Regions from separate parts of the Eubacterium sp. AF19-12LB genome, predicted to be linked through region 2. Evidence: predicted binding sites of a transcription regulator. Region 2 holds the regulator's gene; the other holds the start of a gene.
The links. Region 2 encodes HrcA, which represses chaperone genes, less so after heat shock. Its sites were predicted from a motif close to TGTTAGCACTCNNNNNNNNNGAGTGCTAACA; they were not measured.

Region 1 (8,301 bases), on a different contig from region 2:
TGATTTAAAACATTTTAATAGTGCTATTGAGGAAATGTTTAACTGTGATATTATAAATTAGATAGTATCGAATAGTTATAAAAATGGACACTTGAATTGATACACCATCAATTTTTTATCTGACTTTTGATGGCAGTACAAAATAAGTGCCCATTTTTTATTAGAGAAGAAGTGAACTGTAAACTATTTAACAATTATACATATTCTCAAATAATATTATTTAGTTATGATTTCAAGAATCTTGTTGCTTCTTTCAATAAAAGCTGTCATTGATTCCGGATTAAGAGGTGTATGACTAATCATTGCGAGGTCGTATAACTGCTTGCAAATTAAATCAGTATTTTCTCCCTCAGGATTATCAATGATATATTTAACAAGGTTGTTGTTTGAATTAAGAACCAGAGTTTCACCTGCACCACCAAACATTGAAGGATCCATTCCTGCCATTCCGTACATCTTCATCATGTCCTGCATACGACGGCTTTCTTCTGATAAAGTAATCATAGAAGAAATAGAAGAATCTTTCATCTTTTCAACCTTAACATCAAGAGTATCTCTGTTTAAAGATTTTTTAAATGTTTCAGTTAGTTTGTCAGTCATTTCTTTTAATTCATCTTCATTAACTTCTTCTTTGAAAGTATTTGTTAATTCAGCATCAATACGAACAAACTTTACATTTTCATTTTTTTGCTCTAATTGTGTTATAAATGGTTGGTCGATAGCATCCTTTAAAATAACAACATCTATATTCTCATTTCTGTACATATTAATGTACTGACTTTGCTGAACTGGGTCAGTTGTATAGAAGATTGTATTCTCATGAGCTTCTTTATTTTCCTCTAAGCATTCTTTAAATGTAAGGAATTTATCGTCAATATTTTTAAATAAAACGTAGTCAGACATTTTCTCACAGAATTTTTCATCTTTAAGGCATCCATATTTAATGAATGGTGAAATGTCATCCCAGTATTTTTCGTAATTTTCTTTATCTGTTTTGCACATTCCTGAAAGCTTATCAGCAACCTTCTTAGTAATATAATCAGAAATTTTCTTAACGAATCCATCATTCTGAAGAGCACTTCTTGATACGTTAAGTGGAAGGTCAGGACAATCAATTACACCCTTTAATACCATTAAAAATTCAGGAATAACTTCTTTTATATTATCTGCAATGAATACCTGATTGTTATATAATTTGATTACACCTTCAACGGATTCGAATTCAGTGTTAATCTTAGGAAAATAAAGAATACCCTTTAAGTTAAATGGATAATCCATATTTAAATGAATCCAGAATAAAGGTTCCTTATAATCCATAAATACTTCATGATAGAACTGTCTGTATTCTTCTTCAGTGCACTCATTTGGATGCTTTGTCCAAAGTGGAACAGGATTACTAATGCTCTTTGGTCTTTTAAGGATTTTAGCTTTAGTAGTAGCAGGAGAAACCTCTACAACCTCTTTAGTTCCATCTTCATTTTCTTTTTCTTCAGTTTTAGCTTCTTCAACAATAGTTTCAATTACTGTATCTTTGTCAGTTACTTCTGATTCAGGAATTGTATCATATTCCGGTTCAGCGTTTGGGTTAGAAAGGAATATTTCAACAGGCATAAAAGAGCAGTACTTGTGAATGATTTCACGTGCTTTGAACTCATTTGCAAATTCTAAGCTATCATCATTTAAATATAAAGTAATTTTTGTACCTCTGTCAGTCTTGTCACAGTCATCCATAGAAAATTCAAGTCCGTTTTCACATTCCCATTTTACTGCCTTAGAACCTTCTTTATAAGAAAGAGATTCAATAGTAACTCTATCTGCAACCATAAAAGCAGAATAGAAACCTAAACCAAAATGACCGATAATCTGATCTTCATTAGTTTTGTCTTTATACTGTTCAAGGAAAGCTTCGGCACCTGAAAAAGCAATCTGATTGATATATTCATCAATTTCTTCAGCTGTCATACCGATACCATTATCAATAAATGTTAATGTTTTGTCATTTGCATTAGCTATAACCTGAACTTTAAGTTCGCTTTCTTCATCATCTTTAAATTCGTACTCTCCGATAAGAGATAATTTTTTTAATTTTGTAATTGCATCGCAACCATTAGAAATAAGTTCTCTGAAAAATATATCGTGATCAGAGTATAACCATTTCTTTATAATTGGGAAAATATTTTCACTGTTAATAGATAAACTACCTTTTGTAGCTGCCATATATATCACTCCTTTATATAAATCTATTAGTGTTTGCAAATACTATTTCTTTTTATTTTATCAATTTTCACAATTCCGAAGTATTTGCATTCACCATAATTTTTACGCTTGATATATATTTTAGACAGGTCAAATGTAAAAGTCAAGAGAAAATTAGCACTCGATAAAAAAGAGTGCTAACAAATGTGCAAGAAGATGTGTTTATGAGTTTTAAAATTGTATTGAATTTATAATTTATTCGATTTCAAGTTCGAAATGCTGATTTAGTAAAGTAGTAATTTGTTTATCCCAGAATTTATCAATGGACTTGTCCATTGTAAATATACTTAAGGAGGTACCTGTAATAACATTTAACTTGTTGTTTTCATAATTAATATGTATGTACATTCCTAAAACCTGCGAAGCTTCAATGTTAGTATCAACAGAAGTTAACATTTTTTCAATATAAGAATTAGGAAGTTTTAATGTGATTTTAAATTTTAATGGAGCGTTTTTCCCTTTGATAATTTCAAAACATATATGTCTGATACTTCCCCATGAGATGAAATCGTCTTCAGGTTCTTCAAGTTCATTTTTTTTAATAAAATCTTTGTTAATACGCCCGTCAACAGAGAAAGTGTTGATTGTTGTTAATTCTAATTCGCTTACCAACATATAGTCAAATGTATCTTTTATAAAAATTGCGTTCATAAATTCGTTTTTACTAATCACATTAATTGCTATCATGGAATGTCTCCTTAAAAAATTCATAATAAATAATTTGCAATAATAACTATAACAAATTAGAAAAAGTCAGGCAATTAAAAAGTGGTAAAAATTAGTGTGAAAAATGATTTAAATTATCAAAGAATAAATTAAAATAAGTAAAGTAACAAAATTGACTTTTAAGGTTACAAATGATATAAAAGAATATAATTGTATTGGGTTTTATTTTTTCTGTAGAATGAATATAAATATAAAATAAAATGATATATTTTAAATAACGGGATGAGATGGATAAACAAAGATACAAAATAATTACATGAAAGGAACGGAAAAATGGGTTTTATTAAAGGAGCAATTGATGCAGTAGGTGGAACATTTGCAGATCAGTGGTTAGATTATTTTACACCACCGACAAATTTAGGAGCAGGAGCAGTTATATATAAGGCTGTTCTATCAGAAACGAACAGAGGAAGAGGATCAAATACAAAAGGTTCAGTAGGAATCATTTCTAATGGCTCAAAGGTAATAGTGCCTGAAGGAACTGCACTTATAACATTACAGGATGGTGCAATTACAGCTTGTATATGTGAGCCGGGAGAATATCTTTTTAAGTCTGATGATGTTAACGCAAAGTCATTTTTCGCAGGGGATTCTATAATTGAATCAGTAGTAAAACAGTCCTGGGAAAGATTTAAATTTGGTGGTGAACCATCAGCACAGCAGTTGGCTGTTTATGTTAATATGAAAGAAATTCCAAATAACAGATTTGGAACACAGTCAGAAATATATTGGGATGATGCATATTTGGGAACTCAGGTAGGAGCAATGACCAGAGGAACATATACAATGAAGATTGTAGACCCAATATTATTTGTAAAGAACTTTGTGCCTGCTACATATTTATTGCCTAATAACGAAGTATTTGACTTTGCAGATATGGATAATCCTGCAGGAGAACAGTTATTTAATGAAGTTGTTGGAAGTCTTTCAGCAGCATTTTCCAAATATACAAATGACCCGGAGCGAGGTAACAGAATAACTAAGATTCAGTCTGACCAGCTTGGCTTTGCAAAATCATTGTCTGAGGTAGTAGAAGAAGCATATCAGTGGAAAAGTGACAGAGGATTGGAAATTGTTAAGGTCGCAATTCAGACAATTGAATATGACGAAGATACTAAAGCGTTAATTAGCGACGTGAAAAAAGCTGACGCATTATCAGGAAACAGAGGAGCGTCATTTATGAATCAGGCTGTAGCAAGAGGATTTCAGGCAGCAGGTGAAAATCCAAATGGTGGAGCATCCGGTATGGCATTTATGGGAATGGGAATGAATGCAGTTGGCGGAATGATGAATAATCAGTTTGGACAGCAGAATATGAATATGGGACAGAATGCAGGTCAGCCAGCACAGGAAGATCCATATGAAAAATTAAAAAAAACAAAAGAACTTTTAGATGCAGGAATTATTTCGCAGGAGGAATTTGATGCATTAAAAGCAAAACTTTTAGGACTTTAATTTATATGAATTTGTGAAAGATGGAGGGTCTTATGTCGGAAAACGGACAGATAAAATGTGAAAAATGTGGCTCAACTGACATATCGCAAAATCCTAAAACAGGAAAATTAAGATGTAATTATTGTAGATATGAATTTGAACCTGAAAAATCAGAAGAAATCGTTACGGATGCAGGAAAACTAGAGGGAGAACATGTAAACAAAGGAGCAGAGGATATTACTGCAGGTGAAGATATAGTTACCTTAAAGTGTTCAAGTTGTGGAGCAGAAGTTGTTATAGATACAAGAGAAACAACACAGGCAAGATGTCATTGGTGTCGTAATACACTTTCAGTTAACAGCAAAGTGGCAAATGGAGCAGTACCGGATGTTGTTTTACCTTTTAGAATAACAAAAGACGAGGCAAAATCATCTATAGAAAACTTTGTCGGTAAAAGAAAGTTTTTTGCAAATAAGCAGTTTAAAAACGAATTTTCAATAGAAAATGTTATGGGTGTATATTTCCCTTATATGATTGTTGATGCAAATGAACATGTTGAACTTTCAGGAGAAGCTGAAAAAGAAGTAAAACAGTACAAAAAGGATTCTAAAGATTCCGTTACATATTATGATGCTCAGGGATATGACATAGAAAGAGAATTTGATATAGCAATAAATGGACTTACAATTGAAGCAAGCAGAGAACGAATAGACAACGCTTCGTCTATACAGACTAACAATATTGTTAATTCAATTATGCCATTTGATACAGAAAATTGTGTTAAATTTGATTCTAATTATCTAAGAGGGTATACATCTGAAAAGAGAGATATGAACGTGAAAGATATAGAACCACTGGCTACAAAACAGATTCATGATATATCACGAATTGCAGCTAAGACAACAACGAAGAAATACAACAGAGGCGTACGCTGGGATGTAGAAAATTATGAAAATAATGGTATAAACTGGAATGCTTCATATTTGCCGGTATGGTTATATAGTTATCTCGAAAAGAAAAATGAAAAAGAAAGGTTACATTATGTAGCTGTAAACGGTAGAACCGGAGAAACCATGGGAAGTGTACCGATTGATATTTCTAGGTTATTGTTAGTATCATTTATCGTTGAAATAATTAGTTTTGTAATATTTGCACTATGGAATATGAATGCAGATGATAGTGACTTTAGTTGGATTGTTTTATTAGCAGGTATAGCATTTTACATTATTAACTTTATGCGTTATAGAAATAGTGATGCAAGACATAATCATGAAACCGAAACGAACTATAAGATTAGTAATTTGATTCAAAAGGACAATAAACAGTCAAGAGTTAAAAAAGGTCTTACGGAATCTGATATTTCAGGAAGAAATGACAGTCGTTTAGAGGGCGTAACAAATTATGGAGACGTATTAGGTGATATAACCGATATGGGTAAAGAGTTAATAAAAAAATTATAAATGAAACTTATAAAGGCTATTAGATAATAGTAAATCTAATAGCCTTTTAATCAGCTCCTGACGGGATTCGAACCCGTGGCCTACGCATTACGAGTGCGTCGCTCTACCAACTGAGCCACAGAAGCGTGTCACACCTATATATAATACAAAATGATAAAATTGTTGTCAATTAATTATTAGATTAAATCTTAAATACGTGAACTAATTATTTACATTTCATTGTAAAGTGGTTATAATAACCGTATTGTCGGAAAGAAGAACTTTTTGACATCTTAAAAGTTAATTGTTAATATTTTTGTTGGCATTAATATTTAATCAGATTTAATGATTGTTAGGAGAGTCAATGACAAAAAAATATAAACCATACAGAACAGCGAATAACAGGGACATTTATAAAAAGTATGATAATAAACGTAACAGACTTGAAAATCCACAGAAATATGACAATGTCAAATTGTTTGGATTCCGCTCAGGAAAGTCTTATAAGATGATTCCGGCATTGTTATATTATGTATTAGTTATTTCATATGTGTTATTTAGTTTATATGGAGAATTTACATCACTTAAATTTGAACCACTAGATGTTGTTTTAGAGATATTTAAATATGTATTTATTCTCGTTGCAGTATTAAGTCCGGCATTATTTTTGTCAGATTTTAAATATATAGATAACATTCCGGTATTTAGAAAACATAATCCTGTTTCAGGGTTTATAGGTATTTTAGTTGTTATACTTTTATGCTATGGAATTATGCAGGTAGAAATATATTGTATGAGCGATACATATAAAACATCAGTACAAAAATATGATGAAGAATACCGGAAAAAGTTAGAAGAAAGACAAAAACAGTTAGAAGATGAATCGCTTCTTAACGAAGAAACATTGACTGTGGAAGAAACAACTGTTTCCATAGAAAAATAATCTGATATTAGGAAAAATGAGCAAAATTCATTTGCTATAAAAAAGTTTCCCATAATCGGCATCTGACTTAATTGAGAAACAAGACATATAATTGTAGGAGAAATGACAATATGAAAAAAAGAAGTAGTATAGTACTTGTTTGCGTAATAGTAATAGTAATTGCGTTAGCAGGAATAGTTGGATTTAATTCTTTAAAAGAAAGTGAAAGCAATAACAAGAAAGTTACAACGACTGAAGTTATCACAAAAAATACTGATAAAGAGAAAGAAACAACTACTGAACAGGAAACAGCAAAGATTAATAACAATGGTAATGGAAATAATTCAGCTGAAGATATATTCTTTGATGGAGATAAAGATGGTTCATCAAATGATACAAAAAATGATTCTTCAGATGATGTATTAAATGATAATAGTAACAAGAGTAATTCTACAGATGTAGATTCTAACAGTGATGATGATTGGTCAGATTTATACTAAATAAAAAATACATCTGATTGTTCATAATATATGGGTGGATTAATCACCAAAAATAAAAAAATGGAGAGGTCATATGGAAAAGAAATTGAAGGTTGGCGTTTTAGGCGCAACAGGAATGGTAGGACAGAGATTTATCACATTACTTGCAGATCATCCTTGGTATGAAGTTACAACATTAGCTGCAAGCCCACGTTCAGCAGGAAAGACTTATGAAGAAGCTGTAGGCGATAGATGGAAAATGACAACACCTATGCCTGAAAAAGTTAAGAACATGATTGTACACAATGTAAATGAAGTAGAAGCAGTAGCTTCAACAGTTGACTTTGTATTTAGTGCAGTTGATATGTCAAAGGATGAAATTAAGGCTATAGAGGAAGCTTACGCTAAAACAGAAACACCTGTAGTTTCAAATAATAGTGCACATAGATGGACACCTGATGTACCAATGGTTGTTCCTGAAATTAATCCTGAACATTATGAAGTTATTAAATATCAGAAAGAAAGACTTGGTACAAAGAGAGGGTTTGTTGCAGTTAAACCTAACTGCTCAATACAGAGTTATGCACCTGTTCTTACAGCTTGGAAAGAATTTGAACCTACAGAAGTAGTAGCTACAACATATCAGGCAATTTCGGGCGCAGGAAAAACATTTAAGGATTGGCCTGAAATGGTAGGAAATATCATTCCATTTATTGGTGGTGAAGAAGAAAAATCAGAACAGGAACCACTTAGACTTTGGGGAAAAGTTGAAGATGGTGTTATTAAAAAGGCAACAACTCCTGTAATAACAACTCAGTGTATCAGAGTACCGGTTCTTGATGGACATACAGCAGCAGTATTTGTTAAATTTGCTAAGAAACCTACAAAGGAACAGTTAATTGAAAAATTAAGAAACTTTAGTGGACTTCCACAGGAACTTGAACTTCCAAGTGCTCCAAAGCAGTTTATTCAGTACTTAGAAGAAGATAACAGACCACAGGTCTCATTAGATGTAAACTTTGAAAATGGTATGGGAATCTCAGTA
Region 2 (8,301 bases):
TGGAGTTGTTCTAACACCTTCTGCATTTGTAATAACTGTAGGTTTTCCACCTTCCATAACTGCTACACATGAATTTGTAGTTCCTAAGTCAATACCAATAATCTTTCCCATGATATATTTCCTCCTAAATTGATAATTTTCTTATTTCTCGGTTTTCCGAGTTCAAATATATGTTAAATAATTTCTTATTTGTAAAATTAATTAGCTACCTTAACCATGCTATGTCTTATAACACTGTCTCTATATTTATAGCCTTTCTGGAATTCCTCAACAACAACATTTTCTTCTAATTCGTCATTGTCTTCATGCATTACTGCATTGTGTAATTCCGGATCAAACTGTTGGCCTTTAGCTTCAATGACTGTAACTCCCATTTCTTCAAATGCTGTCATCAACTGCTTATATATTAAATTCATTCCCTGACCTGTTGGTGATTTTTGTTCTTCTTCTGATAATGCTGCGATACCTCTTTCAAAGTTATCCACAATCGGAAGAAGTTTTTCAATAATTGATCTTGCACCAACTTCAAACATTGCTGATTTTTCTTTTTCGCTACGGTTTCTGTAGTTTTGGAATTCAGCCATAAGTCTTTTATGTTTATCAGTTAATTCTTCTATCTGCTGGTCTTTCTTATCTTTCTTTCCAAATATTTTTTTCTTTTCTTTTTTGTCTGAAGAATTTTTATCTTCTGCTTCTTTTTTGTCTTTATCTTCTTTAGTATCTTCTGTTGTTTCTTTTTCAGTTTCTACTGTTTCATTTGTATCTTCTACTGTTTCTTCTTCAGTTTCAGATTTTTCTACCTTTTCTTCTTCAGGCATATCGTTAATATTCTTTTCCATTGGACCTTCCTTTCTATTCGTCTTCCTTCTTGAAAGCATCGCTTAACTGGCCCTTAACTGTTCTTAATGTCTCTACAACTTTCTCATAATCCATTCGCTTCGGACCTATAACTCCGATGGTACCTTTAATGCCATCTTCTAATTCATAAGTTGCTGTTACAACACTACAATCCTTCATTCCTTCTACCGGAGTTTCTTCACCGATATAAACCTGAATTCCTGTTTCATTATCATTTACCAAATTGGTTAATGGCTTCTTTTCTTCAAATGTTGAAAGCAACAAACTTGCATTCTCGTTACTGCTTAATTCAGGATACTTCAAAATATTCGTTGCACCTGATGTATAAATCTTCATCTGTGCTTCTGATGCAATGGCTTCTGTAATTGCCTGTAACACATCTGTTACTAATTCTTTATGTTCACCTGCATTAGATGTAAGTGTTGAAATAACAGCTATGTTAATCTGCTCAACTGCTAATCCTGCAAGACTTGTATTGAGTGCCACATTAAGTCTCAAAACCATTTCTTCATTAATCTGATCTTTAACTTTTATAATCTTGTTTACTACTCTGTTTCTTCCCGAAACAACAATACATAAAATCTGATTGTCATCCATAAGTGACAGCTGAATGAATTTTATCTTATCTTCGTTATCCCTTGATGTTGAAATCATTGTTGCATAATTAGTATTGGTTGCAAGCATCTTCGCCATATTCTGAAGAAGGGTTTCAACCTTATCAACCTTTTCAAATAAAAGGTTTTCTCTTTCAGTTACTTTCTTTTCTCTGTTGTCTAATTCCTGAACTTTTTCTTTCATTAAATCGTCAACATAAAGTCTGTAACCTTTATCTGTAGGAATTCGTCCTGCTGATGTATGAGGCTGAACTATATATCCCATCTCTTCTAAGTCAGCCATCTCATTACGAATGGTTGCTGAACTTAAGTTAAGATCTGTATACTTAGAAATGGTTCTTGAACCAACGGGCTCGCCTGTTTCCAAATAGTTACGAATGACTGCCTGTAATATTTTTACTTTTCTCTCTGTCAGTTCCATATTCCATCTCCTTTCTACTTTATTAGCACTCGTTAGTTTTGAGTGCTAACATCTTTCATAAATTAAAATAGCACCCACCATATTATTTGTCAACATTTTTGCAAAAAAAATTATAGAAACTTTTGTAAATAATTTGTGAACATAGAAAAATAGCACAAACCTTAAGGATGTATATAATATCGAAAGAACGCTTTCGCTGCTTGCAATTAAAAATGTATATAATATCGAAAGAACGCTTTCGCTGCTTGCCGCTCGTAGCAGTTCTAATGTTCCACCATATGGTCTGACATTAGAACCTTCGGTTCTAGTCATTCCATATGATGGAACATTGAACCGACGGCGGCAAATGCTCTTTCGGTATTATATACATTTATCCGGTTTGTGCTATGATTTTTATTAGTATTAAATAGAATATTTTCCATATTATAATAAAAACTCTGATAATACTACATTGCTTACATCAATTCCTCTTTCGGTAAGTTTTATATTGTCGTTTTCGGTTTTCAATAATTTCTCCTGTGTGAGTTTTTCTAAGACATTACCGTATACGTTTTCTATTTTCTTATTAAAAAGTGTTTCAAATTTAGTTTTGTTTACTCCTTCCATCATTCTAAGGCCTAAAAACATAAATTCTTCCATCTGATCATTTTTAGAGAGTCTTTCAATATTTTTATGAATTGAACCCAATCTGTTATAACCAGTATCAAAGTCTGTATCATTATCACTTTCCTTTTGATAAATTTTTTCTTTGAATACAGATTCATCTTCTCTTGATTGTTGATTATTATTTTCAAATTCATAATCATCTTCATCTTCAAATAAATAATCCATCATTTCTTCACTTCCATATTGAAAAGCTGTCATTTCATCCATATTATCTTCGCAATTGTATATTTCATTTATGAAAGCAATGTACTTATTTAAATCTGAAATATTATTATATCTTTCATTTTCTAATAAAGAAGCTGCTCCTATTCCAAAGCCAATATAATTTTTTCTCTGCCAATATCCTACGTTGTGTCTACATTCCATGCCTTCTTTACTATAATTTGATATTTCATATCTGTGATATCCATTTTCTTCTAAGATATTCTTTGTCATGTAATACATTTCACGCTCAGTATCTTCATCAGGAAGTATATCCTTTCCCTGCAATGCTGCTTCATTTACCCTGTCATACATTATCGTGCCTTCTTCTACTATAAGGCTATACGCTGATATATGCTCTGGATTCAAGGCAACTACCTTTTCTAGAGTTTCATTATATGATGAAATCGTTTGGCCCGGAAGTGCACTCATTAAGTCAATGTTAATATTGTCAAATCCACATTCTCTTGCTATTCGATAATTATCCAAAAACTCCTGCCATGTGTGTATTCTTCCGATGCTTTTTAATTCATCATCATTTGCCGACTGAAGTCCTATGCTTAATCTGTTCACTCCGGTTTTCTTGTAAACTTCTAATTTTTCTCTTGTCAAAGTGCCCGGATTACATTCTATTGTTATTTCTGCATTTTCATTTATATTTGCATATTTTTTTACTGCATTCATTATGCATTCAAATAAATGTGATTCCAATATAGAAGGGGTTCCTCCTCCAAAAAAGATTGAATCTACTTCATATCCATTCAAAATATTTTTTGACAATTCAATTTCTTTTATTAACGCATCCACATACTCCTCTTTAGTTTTGCAATCTGCCCTGTCGGAGAGAAAATCACAATAATCACATTTTTTTACGCAAAACGGAATATGGATATATATTTCTAAATGTTTGCTCATTTTTACCTCTCTTTTCAACTAATAAGGTCCCTCTGCCTGCTGCAAAGATACCTTTTATATTAATCTTCGTCCAATTTGAGTACTGCCATAAATGCTTCCTGTGGTATTTCAACGTTACCAACCTGACGCATTCTCTTCTTTCCTTCTTTCTGTTTTTCAAGAAGTTTTTTCTTACGTGAAATATCGCCACCATAACATTTAGCTAAAACATCTTTTCGCATTGCCTTAACTGTTTCTCTCGCAATTACTTTACTTCCAACTGCTGCCTGAATTGGAATTTCAAATAACTGACGTGGTATTTCATTTTTAAGTTTCTCGCACATTTTTCTGCCTCGTTCATATGCTGTAACATCCGGAACTATAAATGAAAGTGCATCCACTTCTTCCTTATTAATAAGAATATCAAGTTTAACTAACTTAGCTGCTTCATATCCTTTCAATTCATAATCAAATGACGCATATCCTCTTGAGCGGGATTTAAGTGCATCAAAGAAATCATATATTATTTCATTTAACGGAATATCGTATTCGAGTAATGCTCTTGAACCTTCTACATATTCCATTCCTATATATGTTCCTCTTCTTTGCTGACATAATTCCATAATAGCACCGATAAATTCAGTTGTTACCATTATTTCCGCATGAACAATAGGTTCTTCCATATGCTCAATTTCACTTGGGTCAGGCAAATTAGAAGGATTTGTAAGTTCTATAACACTTCCATCATTTTTATATATTTTGTAAATAACACTAGGTGCAGTTGTAACTAAATCAAGATTGTACTCACGCTCAAGTCTTTCCTGTACAATTTCCAAATGAAGCAATCCTAAAAATCCGCATCTGAAGCCAAATCCTAATGCAAGTGATGTTTCAGGTTCATACTGCAAAGCTGCATCATTTAACTGTAATTTTTCAAGAGCATCTCTTAAATCAGGATATTTTGCTCCATCTGCCGGATAAAGTCCACAGTAAACCATAGGATTAACTTTTTTGTATCCGGGAAGTGGTTCTGCACAAGGATTATCTGCATTAGTAATAGTGTCACCTACTCGCGTATCTTTTACGTTTTTGATGCTGGCTGTAATATATCCAACCATGCCTGCACTAAGTTCATCACATGGAATAAACTGTCCTGCTCCAAAATATCCTACTTCAACTACATTTGCTGTTGCTCCCGTAGCCATCATTTTTATATTCATACCTGCTTTTACAACACCATGTTTTAAACGGCAAAAAACAATAACTCCCTTATACGCATCATATAAGCTGTCAAATATTAATGCCTGAAGTGGTGCGTCAACATCTCCCTGTGGTGCCGGTATTTTTTCCACTATCTGTTCTAATACTTCTTCTATATTTAATCCTGTTTTTGCTGAAATAAGTGGTGCATCATGAGCTTCAAGTCCGATTACATCTTCTATTTCATTTATAACTCTTTCAGGATCTGCACTAGGCAAATCTATCTTGTTGATAACAGGGAATACTTCCAAGTCATGATCAAGTGCCATATAAACATTTGCCAAAGTCTGTGCTTCTACACCCTGTGCTGCATCGACAACAAGGATTGCACCATCACATGCTGCAAGGCTTCGTGATACTTCATAGTTAAAATCGACATGTCCCGGTGTATCGATAAGGTTAAAAATGTATTCTTCTCCATCTTTTGCCTTATATACCGTTCTTACTGCCTGTGACTTAATCGTTATTCCACGTTCTCTCTCTAGTTCCATATTATCAAGAACCTGTGCCTGCATTTCTCTGCTTGTTAACAATCCTGTTTTTTCAATAATTCTATCTGCCAAAGTTGACTTTCCATGGTCAATATGGGCAATAATGCAAAAGTTTCTTATTTTACTCTGATCAATGTGAGCCACTGTTGTTCCTCCATATTGTTTTATATTAGTTTCTTGTTTGATTATGTTCTATTTTAAATATAATGCATACTTTTCCATACTATCGCTCATTATAGCATATTATAAAACTATTTTCCATCGTGTTCTTTCAGATAAACTATGTAATGAGGTTGGTAATTTTGAGTCAAGATATATATACGAAACACATGACGAATATGTTGTTCTTCATTTAGTTTCCCAGAACAACGGGATTACTTTTATTCCTGATAAATTTTATATGTCGAGACCTTACAATAATTTAAAAGCCACCTCATGCAACAATAGTATTCTTTAACGTAGAAAAGGTAAATAATCAAATATCTACTAAAAAAATATACTATCATAAGCATATAGTGGCTTTTAATCTATAACTTGTGGCATTACATAATTTTACTTATTCAAAATCGTAAACCATTCCCCACTGATTTCTAACTGAAGTAAGAGTTTCCATTACATCTCTTACGATCTGAAGATTTTCCTGTCCTGAATTATTATTAATATATTCTTCCATATCCATAACTTCATATTGAAGTGCTTTTTTCGTATCACCTTCGTCTATAACCTCAGTATGTCCGTCAGCAGTATATGTAATTGTTGCTTTTTGAGCTCTTGGATATTCATCTATCTGTATATATCCCTTTTCTCCTGAAATAACACCTCTTTTTGGTTGTTTTGCTCTCATTGTAAGTGCAATAACAGACATTTGCCCATCATTATTTTTTAAAATAATTCCACTTGTTTCATCAACTCCTGTTTCAAAATAATTTGCAGTAGTAAGAATAACATTTGGTTTGCTTTCCATAAAATATCTGGCAAATGATACTGCATATACTCCTATATCAAGCAATGCCCCACCTGCTAATGATTTTGAGAAAAATCTGTTATTTACATCATATTCCTTGCAGCTTCCAAAATTAACCTGCACCATTTTTACCTTTCCTATTTCACCATCTTCTATCATTTTCTTTATCTTCTTATATAAAGGCATGTGAAGAAGTGTCACGCCATCACATATAACTAAATTATTTTTCTTTGCCACCTTGACGCATTCTTCTAACTGTCTGCTGTTTACCGTAATTGCCTTTTCACAAAATACATGCTTTCCTGACTTTAATGATTTAAGCATCATTTCATAATGCATATTGTGTGGAGTCGCAATGTATACTATATGAATATTCTTATCTGATAGCATTTCATCTAAATCATTATATGCATGTTCTATTTTATATTCTTTGGCAAAATTTTCAGCCTTCTCAAGCGAACTTCCACACACTCCATAAACAGTTCCATCTACTGCCCACAAAGCCTCTGCCATTTCACTGCCAATCCATCCTGTACCAACTATTCCCCAGTTTAAATTACTCATGATTATCCTCCTAACTTAATATCCACATTTTTCAAATTGCTTTTGTATAACACCACAATCTTTTAATCTATTACACGAATGCCACTTTCTCCTGCAATTAATGCTTTTGACACTATATTATAAAATAATGATGTTTCTACTATGCCTGTTATGTGCTTTAATTTTTCATCTAATGCTTTTACATCCTGCCCTTTTTCAAAGTACGCATTCATAAGATAGTTTCCGTCATCACTTAATAAAGTTCCCATTTTCATTTCTGTTGAACGTTCTTCTACTTTTGCTCCCATTTCTTCTAATTTAGATTTAACATATTCTTTTGCACTTTTTATTACTTCCACTGCAACTGCATGTTCAAATGTTAACTCATCTGAATATTTTTCTTCATCCGCTAATATCACATAATCTTTTGCCATAACAGCTACTATTTTTTCTCTTGTAAAAATTCCGCCATCAGTCTTTAACGCATTAAGATTTTTGTCAATCTCATTGCATCCGTCAAACGCAATATCAATTTGCTTAACAAATTCTAATGGTAATACTTCTATTCCTGCTTTGACACATAAATTCATTGTATCTTCGCTAGGTGTAACTGCTTTAACTTTCTTATTTCCATTTTTTAGTTCTTCAATAAGAAAAGCTATTGTTCTTCCTCCACCAAGTCCTATAACCATTCCATCTTTAATCATTTCATAAGCTGCTTTTGCACATTTTTGTTTCATTTTATAATTCCTCCTGTTAATATGTATTGCCCCCTCCCTTCGGTCGGCGGCTATTCGTCGGAAACATTTATAGAAAATGAACTTCGTTCATTTTCTATAAATGTTTCCTCCTCTTATAATTTTTCATCTGCCATAAGATTTTCACATTTGCTTAATCTTTCATAACTTTTCTGCTGTCCTACTGTTAAAAACAAATATAGAATTTCTATAATTGTTGTTGCTGATACTCTTGAGAAATAAAACTCATTTAAGAATAATTTTTCTCTGGTAGCCGTCTGTATATGATAGTCTACCGTCTTTGCAATAGTCGAATCGGGATTATTTGTAATGCCAATGGTTGTTGCTCCATTTTCCTTTGCGGCCTCAACCATTTTCTGAACCTGCTTCGACTCTCCTGTGTTAGAAATTGCAATTAACACATCTTGTTCTTTTAAAGTCATAGAAAATGATAATTGAGTTTCCCATATGCTTCCTGCCATGGAGCGGATTCCAATTTCATTAAACTTATATGCGCCGTCTAAAGCTACAGGAATCGTATTTCCTACTGCAACAAACTGTACAATTCCCGCATTCTGTATACTTTCAAGAATCTTATCAAATTCTTTTGTATCTATTAACGAAATGGTCTGCTTCATTTCTTCTATTTTAT

Region 1: the regulator HrcA is predicted to act here: its motif matches at 2,369-2,399, upstream of htpG (molecular chaperone HtpG).

What each region holds. Positions count from the first base shown of each region.
Region 1 covers NZ_QUGP01000002.1:33,045-41,345, forward strand. The annotation lists gene DWX29_RS01815 (tRNA-dihydrouridine synthase family protein) at 1-61, shown strand, start outside; gene htpG (molecular chaperone HtpG) at 217-2,217, opposite strand; gene DWX29_RS01825 (DUF5721 family protein) at 2,452-2,943, opposite strand; gene DWX29_RS01830 (SPFH domain-containing protein) at 3,256-4,437, shown strand; gene DWX29_RS01835 (TFIIB-type zinc ribbon-containing protein) at 4,470-5,876, shown strand; tRNA gene DWX29_RS01840 (tRNA-Thr) at 5,929-6,001, opposite strand; gene DWX29_RS01845 (hypothetical protein) at 6,220-6,798, shown strand; gene DWX29_RS01850 (hypothetical protein) at 6,909-7,277, shown strand; gene asd (aspartate-semialdehyde dehydrogenase) at 7,351-8,301, shown strand, end outside.
Region 2 covers NZ_QUGP01000003.1:246,685-254,985, reverse strand. The annotation lists gene dnaK (molecular chaperone DnaK) at 1-111, opposite strand, end outside; gene grpE (nucleotide exchange factor GrpE) at 198-839, opposite strand; gene hrcA (heat-inducible transcriptional repressor HrcA) at 853-1,893, opposite strand; gene hemW (radical SAM family heme chaperone HemW) at 2,317-3,675, opposite strand; gene lepA (translation elongation factor 4) at 3,735-5,549, opposite strand; gene DWX29_RS04265 (Gfo/Idh/MocA family oxidoreductase) at 5,962-6,933, opposite strand; gene rpiA (ribose 5-phosphate isomerase A) at 6,996-7,652, opposite strand; gene DWX29_RS04255 (MurR/RpiR family transcriptional regulator) at 7,766-8,301, opposite strand, start outside.